DNA from 3 places in the Frankia umida genome. Region 3 is predicted to be linked to each of the others. Evidence: riboswitches for the same ligand, from Rfam matches in the RefSeq annotation. Region 3 holds a riboswitch; each other region holds the start of a gene.

Region 1 (4,403 bases), 150 kb from region 3:
AATCATGGGGACGTATCTTCCCAGGTTCACCGAGGTGCGTCGATGACCGAGACCGCTACCGGCAGGCCACTGTCCGGCGTGTTCTCCTTCGTCGGCGCGCGAGCTTGGATGAGCGTAAGGGTCTGATGCCGACGACCCCCGGCGGGGACCGCCGCATCAGGATAGGGCGCGATGTCGTCGAGAACGGCAATCTCCGGGTAGGTCGCTGGCCCGGGTCCGGCCTGCCCCCCAGCCGGGGGTCCCCGGCAGCGGCCCACAGCCGGTGTCGCCGGCCGGGCCCGGCGTCCGGTGAAGGACGGCCCGGCGAGGTCGGGCCGGTCCGTGTCGCGGGATTCTCCGCCGGGCACCGGATACCGTGCGTCACGCCAGATACCGTGGGCACATGGTCGTCTCACGTCCGCGCGGGGCATCCGTGTCGGGATCACCCGTATCCGGATCACCCGAGACCGGATCGTCCGTCGCCGGATCGCCCAGGAGCGGATCGCACTCGTCCGCAAGCGGCTCACATCCGGGAATGTCCTCGTTCGGTGCGTTCACCCCGGGGTGGTGCTGAATGGCCGGCGGTGGGCGTCGCGGCGGCGGCGGGATCGCCCGTGGCGGGCAGGGCGGGCGGGCCGGTAAGGCCGGTTCGCACCGCAAGGGAGCGGCGGGTGGCAGCGGCGGGCAGGGTCGGCGGGCGTTGGAGGGGCGGGGCGCGACCCCGCCCGCGCACCTGCGGCCCGGCCATCCGGCCCAGCGCCGGGCCGCCTCGGCGGCGAAGGCGGCGACCGATCGTGATCGGCCCGCCCCACGCGATGGCGAGGGCCCGCGGGGTGCGGGTGCGCGCGGGCGGCGCGGCGGTGAGGACGACGAACTCGTGGTCGGTCGCAACGCCGTCGTGGAGGCGCTGCGCGCCGGGGTTCCGGCCACGACGCTGTTCGTCGCCGCGGGCCTGGATTTCGACGAGCGTCTCGACGAGGCCCGCCGGCTGGCGACGCGCCGCGGCATCTCCGTCGTCGACTCCGCGCGGCCCGATCTTGACCGGTTGTGTGGCACCGCCCCGCATCAGGGGCTGGTGCTCGCGGTGCCGCCCTACCGCTACGCCCATCCCGATGACCTGCTCGAGCGGGTCCGGCCCGGTGCGGGCGGATCGGCGCGTTCCGGCTCCACCGCGGCTGGCCTGGTGGTCGCGTTGGACGGGGTGACCGACCCGCGCAACCTCGGTGCGGTCGTGCGCTCGGCGGCGGCCTTCGGCGCGGACGGTGTCCTGCTGCCCGAGCGGCGCGCCGCCGGGATGACCGCGTCCGCCTGGAAGACGTCGGCCGGGGCCGCGGCGCGGCTGCCCGTCGCCCGGGCCACCAACCTGACCCGCACCCTGACCGCCTACGCCGAGGCGGGCCTGTTCCTGGTGGGGCTGGCCGCCGACGCCGCACTGAGCCTGGACGAGCTCGCCATGGCCACCGACCCGCTGGTCCTGGTGGTCGGCTCCGAGGGCCGGGGTCTGTCCCGGCTGGTGGAGCAGCGCTGCGATGTGACGGTGCGGATCCCGATGGTCGGCGCGGTCGAGTCGCTGAACGCCGGTGTCGCGGCCGCGGTGGCCCTCGCGGAGATCGCCCGCCGCCGACGCGGCGCCTGAGCCCCGCACCGCGCACGGATCAGGCCCCGCCCCCGGGAGGAGGGGCGGGGCCTGATGTGCCGCGCGCTGGGTCGCGTCGCCTCGCGCCGGTCGGCTCACGATCTGTCGAGCACGATCCGATCGATCATGTGCGGATCAGAACCGGCCGAGAGCGGATGTCGGCGCGGTGTCGGGGCCTCAGATCCGGTGACCCCAGCAGGGCTTCGAGGCGTACCACGGGCTGGTGCCGGCCTGCGCGTAGAGCTTGCGGGCCATCTGCCACTGCTCGCCGACACTGGCGTGCTGCGGCAGGCCCCGGCCACCGAGACCGTGCCAGGTGCTGGGCAGGAACTGGAACAGGCCGCCCGCGCCGATGGAGTTGACCACGTGGGGATTGCCACCGGACTCGCAGGGAATGACGGCGCGCAGGAAATGGTCCGCGTTCGGGGCGGCGCTGGCCGGCTGGGAGAGCGCCAGCCCACCGCCCACGGAGGCGGTAAGGGTGGCGGCGAGAACGGCGGCACGAGTGCCAAGCTTGATCCGGTTGAGGCCCCGACCGAGCGTACGAGCGTTGGACATAGATTGTCCTTCCCCACGCCTGCGAGGTGAGCTGTCGGGTTCGGGCTGGGAATGCCCGGCCACCAGTGGCGGCTTCACCCCAAGGACGTCTGCCTTCGACGCCCGGAAGTGGTTCCCCCGTCCCTGCCACAGGTTTGGTTCCTACCGGGCGGGGGCAGGATTCGGCGTGCCACCCGGCGTCTGCCGTCACTCGACGACATGGCTACGAACATAGCTGGGCGTGACCGGGGTAAATCAAGGGTCCGTGAAGATGGCCACAATACCTTCCGGATTATCGCTTCGATCTTTTCCGCCGATTATCGCGCGGGCGCCTGCGCTCGATCCTAGTCGGCTCTGCCAGGGCATTGGAACACCGATTTTGAATTTGTTCCGCCACGCTGGCGAAAGAATAACACGGTCTGCTCGGTGTCCGGTCTCCCTGCGTGCCGTGAACTGCTTTCCGTGACACCCTGGTGGCATTCGGGTTCGCCCATTCACGAAGACGCTCGTGTGCCCGGAATAATTTCCGTATCGGGTGGGGCTTCATGAACTGTACGTTGTTTACGGGTACGTCCGCCATAGTGGGCGGTATCGCTTTTTTCGGACTTGGGCGTGCGGCCACAGCCGGTGTCCGCTCGGGTGGCCGCCGGCCGACCCGACCGGCCTGACGGTCACGCGTAGTGGCGGATCAGGGGGTGTAGGTCCAGGCCGAGCCGGTGCCGCGGTACTGCTCCACGGGGATCGGGGCGCTGCCGGGCCGCATCCGTTCGGTGTAGAGCCGGCCGACCAGATGGTCGATCTCGTGGCCGACCAGGCGGGCGAGGCCCTGCCGGTAGACGGTGATGCGCCGGCGTCCGGAGATGTCGGTGTGCTCCACGTGCAGCTCCAGGGGCCGGGGGACGAGCCCGCGGACGTCGAAGAAGCTCAGGCAGCCCTCGTACTGCTCGTCGGTCTGCGGCGAGGACTCGATGACCCGCGGATTGAGCAGGGTGAGGATGTCCGCGTCGGCGGAGCGCACGATCGCGGCGGCCCGGTTGATGCCGATCTGTGGTGCGGCGATCCCCATGCCCTTACCGAAGGTGTGCAGGGCGGAGACCCGCTCCATCGCCGAGGACAGCTCGGCGACCACGCGCCGGGCGTCCTCGGCCTCGGCCGGCAGATCAAAGGAACGGGCCGGCTGCGCCAGCGCCGGATCATCGGCCTGGACGATGCCCGCCGCCGTCATCTGTTCACTGGGCCGTGGACCGACGGTCTCACGCTGCTCGCCGGTATCCGGATTCCGACCGTCGGAGACAGCCCGGAAGTTCCATTCCAGCCGATACCGGGCGTGCAGTGGCGGATTGCTGGTCGACCAGGTGAAGATCCGCCGGTCGCCTTCGTCCACCCGGGCGATCGCGGTCCGGAACGCGAACGCGTCCGCGGTCATCGAGGTCTCCATTCCCCAGACCACCGGGTCGACCTGAGCGGGGAAGTCCAGGACGACCGACAGGCTGCTCGTCGGTACCCGGACGGCCCGTTGGAACCACGGGCCCCACTTCTGCTCACCGACCTGGTAGGAGTACTCGATCCAGGCTGATTCGCCCGGATAGAGCGGAAACCGTCCACTGCTGTTCTCGAACAACAGCCAGACCTCTTTGAGGGCATCCCAGTCGGTTTTGACCTGCCAGGCCATCTCCTCCTGCCCGCAGTGGGCGCGCAGCCGCAGTTCCTCCCACCGCAGCGGATCGCTGCGGTAGAGACGTGCGGCCCGTTCCTGGTCGCCGGGAAAGCGATCGACGGAGATGCGCATGAGGTAGCGGGTCACGGGCTCGTCGCCGATATTGGTGATCCGGCGCCGCTGATGGGCGAGGTAGACGCCGTCGTCGTAACGCAGTCGGGCGGTGTCCTGCTCGACGAGCAGCCCGCCGCTCGGGCCCTGCCCCGCACCACCCGCACCACCCAGGCCGCCCGCTGCGCCCAGACCACCCGGACCGCCCGACCCACCTGGCCCGCCGGAGCGAAGTGGATCGGACTGGCGGGCCGGCGGCGCACCGGCGACGGGCCGCACGCTGGCGCCGGTCTCCCAGGGGCGGGCGGCCAGCTGGAAGAAGGCCCCGGGAATCCGCAGCGCGTCGGAGACGCGTTCGATCAGCGACAGCCGCGCGATATGGTCCTCGCCCTGCATGATCCGGCTGACCCGGCTCTGGCTGAGGCCCTCGACCGGTGAGGCGATCCGGTTCTGGCTCGCGCCGTCGTACTTCTTCATCAGCCG
Region 2 (4,403 bases), on a different contig from region 3:
CCGATCACACGTTTGCGGGGTTTCGACTGGGGCGGTGTGGTTCCGTGGGACCGTGGCAGCCAATCCCCTTGCCGGCTGGTGGGGCAAGAACAAACGAACCGGGTACATCGTCGCGGCGGTCGTCGTCGTGCTCTGGGTCTTCATCCAGCATGACAGCGGTCCGAAGACCAAGCGGGACGCGATACCGAAGGGCTACGGTTCGTCCGGCCGGGAGCTGTATGTGCACGCTCCCGGCAGCCCCAAGAAGCCGATTCCGCTCGTGCTGATCCTTCACGACGACAACACCTCGGCCAAGACCTTCGACCATGACAGCAAGGCCGGCTCCGTGGCCAACGAGAAGACCTTCGCCGTCGCCTACCCCGAAGCCGTCGGCGGTACCTGGCGCATCGACAGCCCCGACGGCCCCGACGCCCGCTACATCCGGGACGTCATCGACTACGTGTCGACGAAGAAGAGCAAGATCGATCCGAATCGGATCTACATCTGGGGCGTCGGTGAAGGCGCCCGGCTGGCCCTCACCGCCGTCTGCTCGGCAGGCACCCCCGCCTTCGCCGTCGTGGGCGTCGTGGGCCAGTTCACCCAGGAGCCCCAGTCGCCCTGTGCCGGCCGCGTCCCCGTCGAACGCGTCGCTGAGACGGACTGGGACAAAAAAGTCAGCGAGACCCTCTGGAAGGCCTCCTCAGGCCACCGCCTGCCCGCCTGACCGGCCTTCCCGTCCCCGGCCTTCCCGTCCGGCCTGTCCGTCCGCCCCGTCAGACGTGGGCTGGCGGATGAAGAGAACTGTCGGACGAGGCCCGGCGCAGGGGAAAGGCCGGACGCGGGTCGGCGCAGGAGAGAAGGCCGGACGTGGGCCGGTGGGGATGGGAGGCCCGGGGGGCGCCCCCGGGGGGGGGGGGGGGGGGGGGGGGGGGGGGGGGGGGGGGCGGCCGCCGAGCGGCCCGGCCGCCCGTGGGGGGGCAGATCTGACGTCCGTCCGGCCGGAAGGAACAGACGGCTCCTGCCAGACAGGTGCGGGGCGACCGGTCGAGTGCGGCAGTGACTGGTCGGGGTACGGCTGGGGCCAGGTGCCAAGGGCATGGCGATGGCCGGCCGGGCGGGGAGGGGCGGTCGCATGGCCGGGGTCATCAGCGGCCAGGTTGGGGTGTGGCCGGGTCAGCGACGATGGTGACCCGGTAAGGGCAGCGTGCTGCTGCCGGACGACCGGTCGGGGGAGCATGCCCGACCAGGGCACTGGATGGTGCCGAACGTGTCCAGAAGTACGAAACGTGCCGACGCGTGGACGTGTACGGCTGCTACCTGACCGCGGCCGGAGGGGGGTGGTCGCGGGCGGCGTCAGTCGTCCAGGTCAGGGTCGTGTCCACGGCAGGCGCCGCGAGGTCCAGGAAAGGCTGCTGGCTACCCTCGGGACGTGCGGGAGGGTGGCCGCTGGGCCCGGCTCGGACGAAGCGGTGGCGAAGGTGTCGTCAGATCCGGCCCACGTAGTACGACGTGGTGTAGATCGACTGGAGCTTCACGACGTCGCCGGTGTGCGGGGCGACCCACATCTTGCCGTTGCCGGCGTAGATGCCGACGTGGTAGATGTTGCCGGGCGTACCCAGGAAGATCAGATCTCCGGGCTGCTTGTTGTACATGGAGATCCGGGTGGTGGCGGCGAACTGGGCGTCCGTCGTGCGCGGCAGGGTCTTGCCCAGCTGCCGGTAGACGTACTGGACGAGCCCGGAGCAGTCGAACGAGCTCGGGCCGTCGGCACCGTAGACGTAGGGCTTGCCGGCCTGCAGAGAGGCCAGGTAGACGGCCTTCTCACCGATGGAGTTCGCCGGGAGCGGGACGTCCACGTCGACGGAGACGTTGTCGATGATCGCACCGCGGGTGCGCGAGGCCGCCGCCGGGGCGGGCTGCGCGACCTGCAGGGTGGCGTCGTTCGACGAGTGCGCCGACTGGAGGGCGTCCGTCCCGTCGAAGATCGCGGTGACGTTCGTCGTGGTGAGCACCCGGGCCGTGTACGACGTGTAGCCCTGGTCGTTGGTGTACAGGTGCTTGAAGGTCGCCCAGCCGGTGGGCAGCTTGACCTGCACCTTGACGAGCTGGTTCGCCAGCGGCTCGTGGGTGGCCTCGTTGAACAGCGAGAAGCCGATGTCCACGGGCTCGTTCGGGGTGACCGTCACGTTCGGGTTGGTGACCCGCAGGCCGACCTGCACCTTGCCCGCCAGGGGCGGTGCGTCGACGGTCGTGGTGGTCAGGGTGGTGCCGACGGAACCGTCGGAGCTGATCGCCGCAGCGGCGATGCTGCCGCCGAGGGCGGCTCGCGAGCCGATCTGCGCGGCGAGAGTGACCGGGGCGGTGTTCGTCGACTCGTCGCGCGCCTGGTCGGCGTGGACGTCGGTGGCACAGCCAGCCAGGGCCACTCCGGAGACCGCTACGGTCCCGGTGGTCATCGCGGCGAAGGCACGCGCCCGGCCCCGACTACGGGTGACCGGCGTGGGGGACGGGGCACGGTGACGGCCGCGACCCGCGACGCGTGAATCTTCGTCGAGCTGCACGCTTTGTGCGGACAACGATGTATTCCTTCCCGTACGCCTGCGAAGTGAGCTGTCGGGTTCGGGCTGGGCTGCCCGGCCCGCGGCGTGACCTTCACGCTGCGGACTTCACCCCTAGGCCGGCACCGCGGTTCGGTGCTGGCCGGTGTGGAGGATGGGTCCCCCGCTCCTGCCCCAGATGACGACTCGGAGGGGACACCGGGGCCGGGGGCAGGATTCGGCGTTCGGCCCGGTGTTGTCGTTTCGTCGGCGTGAGACTAGTCCACTCGGATGGTGCGGGTAAACACTAGCTCCTCCCAACTACAGGCAGTGTGCACTGAAGTGCCCGCGCCCGGGCCACCACAAGTGCCGCCTGGCCGAGCCGATCAGGCTGTCCCAGCACGCGAAAACGCCTGGATGGGAGGTGGTCGCCAACCCCCGGATCGATGCCGTGACGTCGTGGAACCGGGTGTCCGCAGCCGGGTCGCCCCGATTGGACACCCACAGGTGGACACGGCCTCGGTCGCACCCGGTAACCGCGGAGCCGGGGCCGTGCAGCGGGCCGCCCGGGCCGTGGTTCATGCCCATCAGGCAGATCCGAGGGGTGCGTCAACGGGGGGTCCGGCCGCGGCGGGAGAGGAAGCCGGCGGTGTCGAGCATCTGGAGTTCGAGGGCGAGCAGCTGGACCTCGCCGGGCAACGAACGCTGGTGGGCAAGGGAGGCGACGGCGGCGCGGGCACGGTCGGCGAGCGCGTCCAGGGCGCGTTGGCGCTGGCGCATCCGGGCCCGCTCCTCCTGGATGGTGCGGACCGTCTCCTCCTGCCAGTCGCGCGTGCGGGCGAGGAACTCGCTGGCGTCCTTGGCCTGACGCTCGGCTTCCTCCAACCGGCTCAACAGGCCGTCGAGGACCTCCAGGCGGCCGACCAGCTCGACGATCAGATCACCGCGGTCGGGCATGGGGGTGGTCGCTCGCCGGGCGGGGTCAGACGAGGGCATGAGCTCCCCTGGGGGGTGGGGGATCGGGGGCTGTGCCGAGCCGCGGAGACGAGGCCCGGTCGCTCCGACACGGATGGTTACGGTAGCCGACGGCGACGACCGAATGTAACCCATCGTACGGATACGTCGGCACTGTCAACTGATAGTAAAAATGAACCATGGACCACCGGCTGGCTGCGTGTTTTGCGGCGTACCGGCGGTTTGGGCGCTATTTGTATGGGCATGCGCTGCGGGGCACCGGTTCCCGGCCGGCGTCAATGACGCAGGTCACTTTCGGGCCGGCTAAAGCCAGCCGTTACGTTTGAACGCCCGGTACAGCAGCAGACAGGCGACCACCATCACGCTCAGGACCGCGGGATAACCCCAGGTCTGGCGCAGCTCGGGCATGTGCTCGAAGTTCATTCCGTAGATTCCGGCGAGCGCGGTCGGAACGGCGGCGATCGCCACCCAGGCGCTGATCCGCCGCATGTCCTCGTTCTGCGCGATGGTCAGCTGGGTAAGTGTGGCCTGGAGCACCGAGGAGAGCAGTTCGTCAAAGTGCGAGATCCGCTCGCTGACCTGCTCGAGATGGTCGGCGACGTCGCGGAAGTAGCGGCGCATCGCGACGTCCACCATTCGTGGCCGGTCCAGGATGAGGCTGCGCAGCGGTCCGGTCAGCGGCTGGACGGCGTGCTTGAGCTCGAGCAGCTCCCGCTTCATCTGGTAGGCGGACTCGGTGGACGGGGTGTGTTCGCGGCGGAACACCCCGGCCTCGATCTGGTCGACATCCACCTGGATCTTCTCGACGGTGTCCACGTAGTCATCGACGATGCTGTCGCAGATCGCGTGCAGGACGGCGGTCGGGCCGTGGCGCAGCATCTCCGGGGCGGCCTCAAGCCGACGGCGCAGCTT
Region 3 (4,403 bases):
GATCGGTCAGGCCGTTGACCCGGACCGCGTACCGGGCGATCACCGCGTCGAACCAGCCGGTGCGCCGGGCCCGGCCGGTGGTGACGCCGAACTCGCCGCCGATGCGGCGCAGCTCCTCGCCGACCTTGTTGTCCAGTTCGGTGGGGAACGGGCCGGACCCGACCCGGGTGGTGTAGGCCTTGATGATGCCGATCACCCGGTTGATCTTCGTCGGGCCGATGCCGGCACCGGTGGCGGCGTAGCCGGCGGTCGGGTTGGACGAGGTGACGAACGGGTACGTGCCGTGGTCGACGTCGAGCAGGGTGCCCTGGGAGCCCTCCAACAGGACGACCTTGCCCTCGCGCAGGGCGGTGTCCAGGATGAGGCCGGTGTCGGCGATGTGCGGGCCCAGGCGCTTGGCGTACTCGGCGTACTCGTCGCACACCTCGTCGAGTTCGATCCGGCGCCGGTTGTAGACCTTGACGAGGACCTGGTTCTTCTCCCGCAGCACGAGCTCGAGCTTCTTGCGGAAGATGCCCGGGTCGAGCAGGTCCTGCACGCGGATGCCGGTGCGGGCCACCTTGTCACCGTAGGTCGGGCCGATGCCGCGACCGGTGGTGCCGATCCGGGCCTTGCCGAGGTAGCGCTCGATCACCCGGTCCAACGCCCGGTGATGCGGCATGATCAGATGCGCGTTGGCGCTGATCAGCAGGCGGGAGACGTCGATCCCACGGGCGGCGAGGCCGTCCATCTCGGTGAGCAGCACGCCGGGGTCGATGACGACCCCGTTGCCGATCACCGGGATGCAGTCGGCACGCAGGATGCCACTGGGGATCAGATGCAGCGCGTAGCTGTCCGCCCCGATGACCACCGTGTGGCCGGCGTTGTTGCCGCCCTGATAGCGAACGACGTAGTCGACGGCGCCGCCCAACAGGTCGGTCGCCTTTCCTTTTCCCTCGTCGCCCCACTGGGCGCCGATGAGGACGAGAGCGGGCACTCGGGCGAGGTTACTAGGGATGACCGCCGCGCGTGGCCGAAGTGTCAGGTCAGACAGCGTCCGACCGTACGGACCGGCTCCGCGGGAGGCCTCCGACGGGCCTCAGACCAGGCCGAGGGCGCCGGCGACGGTGGGGTCGCTGTCGGCGAGGAAGGTGCGGCAACGGTCGGCCTCGGCCGTCTCGCCGATGACGGCGGCGGCCTGGCCGAGGACGGCGAGCGCACGCAGGAAACCGCGGTTGGGCTCGTGGGACCAGGGGATCGGACCGATGCCCCGCCAGCCGGCGCGGCGCAGCGCGTCCAGCCCCCGGTGGTAGCCGGTGCGGGCGTAGGCGTAGGCCTCGACCGTGCGACCCGCGGCGAAGGCCTGCTCGGCGAGAACCGCCCAGGCGGCGCTCAGCTCCGGCGTGGCCGCCGCGACGGCGCTGGGATCCGCACCGGCGGCCAGCGCAGCGGTGGCGGCCGCGTCCGAGGGCAACCGCGTGGGGGGCGGGCCGGACAGCAGGTTGTGACCGGCCGCGGTGCCGCCATGGCCGCTGTGGCTGCCGTGGCCCGAATCCGACGAGGTCATCATGACCTCATCCTGCCGCACCCGGTCGTGCGGTGCCGCACCGGGTCAGGAGCGGACGGTGACGTTCCACAGGTTCTCGCCGACCACACCGGCCTGGCCGTCGCTGGTCCGGGTCAGGTAGCCGTACAGCGCGGCGATGCCCTGCGACTGCGGGCCGAACTTGCCGTCGACGGTGAGCACGAAGCCCTTGTTGCGCATCGCGGCCTGCCAGACGAACGCGTCGGGCCGGACATCCCCGCCGTAGCTGGCGTTCAGGACGGTGCCGCTGAACGAGCCGTCGCCCATCTCCTGCCGGGCCCGGTCGAGGGTCATCGGCTGTTCGGCCGGGGTGAGGGCCTGCTCGATGACGTCACCGGAGCCGGAGCCGACGCTCGCCGGGCCGTTGTTGACCAGCCCCATCTTGCGGGAGCAGGACGGCCACGGCTGCCAGCCGCGGGAGTTGTACAGCTTGGCGGCGGCCTCGTCCTGGGTGGCCGGGGATGCCTGGTACGGGCGGCCGGAGTAGCCCAGGCCGTGCCAGGTCTGATCATCGAACTGGTAGGCGCCGGTGAAGCCGTTGCCCGTGTTGATCGCGTAGTTGCCGCCGGACTCGCACTGGCGGAGCTTGGCGAAGTCGTCAGCGGTGGCGGCCCCGGCCGGACTGGCGCCGACCGCGGTGACCGCGAGGCCGCTGCCCACCAGGGCGGTGACCGCGCCGGTGGTGCGCAGGATACGGGTCGCAGCCGAGGGGGCCTGCGCTGCCCGGTGCTTACCTCCACGCCGTGCTGACGGCATGTCAGTCCAATCCCGTGTCGCCTGCGGGGTGAGCTGTCGGGTTCGGACTGGGATGGCCCGGCCGGCGTGAGCCGACTTAACCCCAAGGACGTCCGGAGACGCCCGGTAGTGGTTCCCCCACTCCTGCCCATGTCGGTGCGCTCGGCCAGCCGCCTGGACAGTGGGCAGGACTCGGCGTCCGTCCCGACGGCATCGCCTGATGGCGAGTGAGCGGCACTCTAGCGATACCGGTCCAGGCCGTGCAAACCGGGGTGGTTCGTGGCAACCGGGCGACCCACGCACAAGGCGTGGCCCGGACGGGCCGCCCGATCGTGGAACACCGGTGCACCTCAGGGGTCGCTCCCGTGTACCCGAAGGGTTGGCCGGGTAGTACCTCGGTGCTCGGGGTGCCCCGGTGGGGGGTGGTGCGCCCGACCGGCCCGTTGACTCCCGCGCGCCGGAGATCGTCCGGGCTGTGCGGGGGGACCGGTCGGGTCGTGGCGTCACGCTGCCCGGCCTGTGCGGCCGGGGTGGGACGGCTGGCGCCGCCCGGGGCTTGTGTCCCCATGCCCCGGGCGGGTCGGACCAGATGCGGATGGTGCCGGATGGCGGCGTCGCAACCGGTCCAAGGACGCGTTGTGGGTGGCGTCCGGCTCAGTGCGGTGCGGCGGGTGGCTCAGCCGAAGGTGGCGTGCCATGTCGCCGGTCCGACGACACCGTCGGCGGCGAGACCCCTGGCGGACTGCAGCGCGCGGGCGGCAGCGGCGGAGCGTGGGCCGAAATGACCATCTGGGACGAGCGGGTAGCCGATCTGGCTCATCCGCGCCTGCCAGGCTCGTACGTCGGCGCGGTTCTGCCCGGCCAGCGCGGTCGAGAGGGTACGGGTGTACGAGGGCGTCGAGAGTGCCGCGGGGGCGACGGTCAGCGCGCCGCGCTGCGCGGTGCGGGACGCCTGCACCGCCGCGCCGGACGAGGAGCCGCCGGCGAGCTGCGCCGTGCCCATGCCACGGCCGCAGACCGGCCACTGCCCGAAGCCGGAACGCTGGGCCAGGCGCAGCGCGGCCTCGTCCTGGACCGCGGGTGCGGCCTGGTGCGGCAGGCCGGTGTAGCCGAGGCTGCGCCAGGTGCCGGCCGAGAACTGGTACGCCCCGAAGTAGCTGTTGCCGGTGTTCGTCGTGTAGTTACCGCCGGACTCGCACTGCCGCAGTCCTTCCCATGTGGTCGCCGCCTGCGCTGGACCGGCGACGGCGAGTGAGCCGCCGACCGCCGCTGCGAGAACTGGAGCAACCATGAGAACCCGCGCCCGTATACGGGTGCCGGCGCTCCATTGTCGGCCACTGGTACGTGCGTCGGACATGTATGTGTAGTCCTTCCCCACGCCTGCGAGGTGAGCTGTCGGATTCGGGCTGGGAACTGCCCGGTCATGCCAGGGACATCCTGGGACGCGCACAGACCGAAACCACGGCCGGTCTGGCGACGCATGACTTCACCCCTAGAGCATCGAATCCTTTCGATGCTCGGAGATGGTTCCCCCGTTCCTGCCACATGGTGACGGAGAAATCGCCGGTCGGGGGCAGGATTCGGCGTGCCGCCCGACGAATGCCGCACGTTGTCGTTCGGCACGGCGATGACCATAACCACGCCGTCCGGCGAGTCGCCAAGCATTGAATAGGGTGCGTGACCAACAGCACACTCGGCGTGGCTGCTTGGTGATGGGGTGCATTGGCTGGTAACGCGCGTGCGCGCCCGCTCATCAACCTGGCGACATCTTCGAATGGCCGTTTTGTGCGCGCCTGCTCACGCTGTTTGCCGATGGGGCACGATGGGCGGAGCGTAATGATTTATGTCGAACGCGTCACCTGGTCGCCGACACGCCGCGATGTGCGGCCGTATCCGACTGATGGCTTTGTGTGCAGATTCTGCCTTGATGGGGTTCGACATGGCAATACGCCGATGCTGGTCGATGCGTGGGCAGCTGTGAGATACGCAATGATCTGCAACCGGCTTGTTACATGGCTGTGATTTGGTCTCGCAAAGTAAATCGATCATGTCTCTGCGTGACAGCTTCGGGGCGGATTGCGGACTCTGACGGGTGGGATGTCCG

Evidence for each region. A riboswitch is a leader RNA that binds a small molecule or an ion and turns the genes downstream of it on or off. The one in region 3 is predicted to bind cyclic di-AMP.
Region 1: linked by a shared signal. The riboswitch ahead of MXD59_RS00505 (transglycosylase family protein) and the one ahead of MXD59_RS01120 (transglycosylase family protein) in region 3 are both predicted to bind cyclic di-AMP.
Region 2: linked by a shared signal. The riboswitch ahead of MXD59_RS07305 (C40 family peptidase) and the one ahead of MXD59_RS01120 (transglycosylase family protein) in region 3 are both predicted to bind cyclic di-AMP.

What each region holds. Positions count from the first base shown of each region.
Region 1 covers NZ_JALKFT010000001.1:135,257-139,659, reverse strand. Annotated here, with positions in the region: gene rlmB (23S rRNA (guanosine(2251)-2'-O)-methyltransferase RlmB) at 554-1,615, shown strand; gene MXD59_RS00505 (transglycosylase family protein) at 1,793-2,173, opposite strand; cyclic di-AMP (ydaO/yuaA leader) riboswitch at 2,176-2,323, opposite strand; gene MXD59_RS00500 (peptide deformylase) at 2,841-4,403, opposite strand, start outside.
Region 2 covers NZ_JALKFT010000005.1:192,305-196,707, forward strand. Annotated here, with positions in the region: gene MXD59_RS07300 (PHB depolymerase family esterase) at 53-703, shown strand; gene MXD59_RS07305 (C40 family peptidase) at 1,464-2,435, opposite strand; cyclic di-AMP (ydaO/yuaA leader) riboswitch at 2,561-2,739, opposite strand; gene MXD59_RS07310 (hypothetical protein) at 3,126-3,512, opposite strand; gene corA (magnesium/cobalt transporter CorA) at 3,795-4,403, opposite strand, start outside.
Region 3 covers NZ_JALKFT010000001.1:284,274-288,676, reverse strand. Annotated here, with positions in the region: gene MXD59_RS01130 (adenylosuccinate synthase) at 1-976, opposite strand, end outside; gene MXD59_RS01125 (DUF3151 domain-containing protein) at 1,079-1,549, opposite strand; gene MXD59_RS01120 (transglycosylase family protein) at 1,592-2,320, opposite strand; cyclic di-AMP (ydaO/yuaA leader) riboswitch at 2,323-2,468, opposite strand; gene MXD59_RS01115 (transglycosylase family protein) at 2,976-3,656, opposite strand; cyclic di-AMP (ydaO/yuaA leader) riboswitch at 3,664-3,894, opposite strand.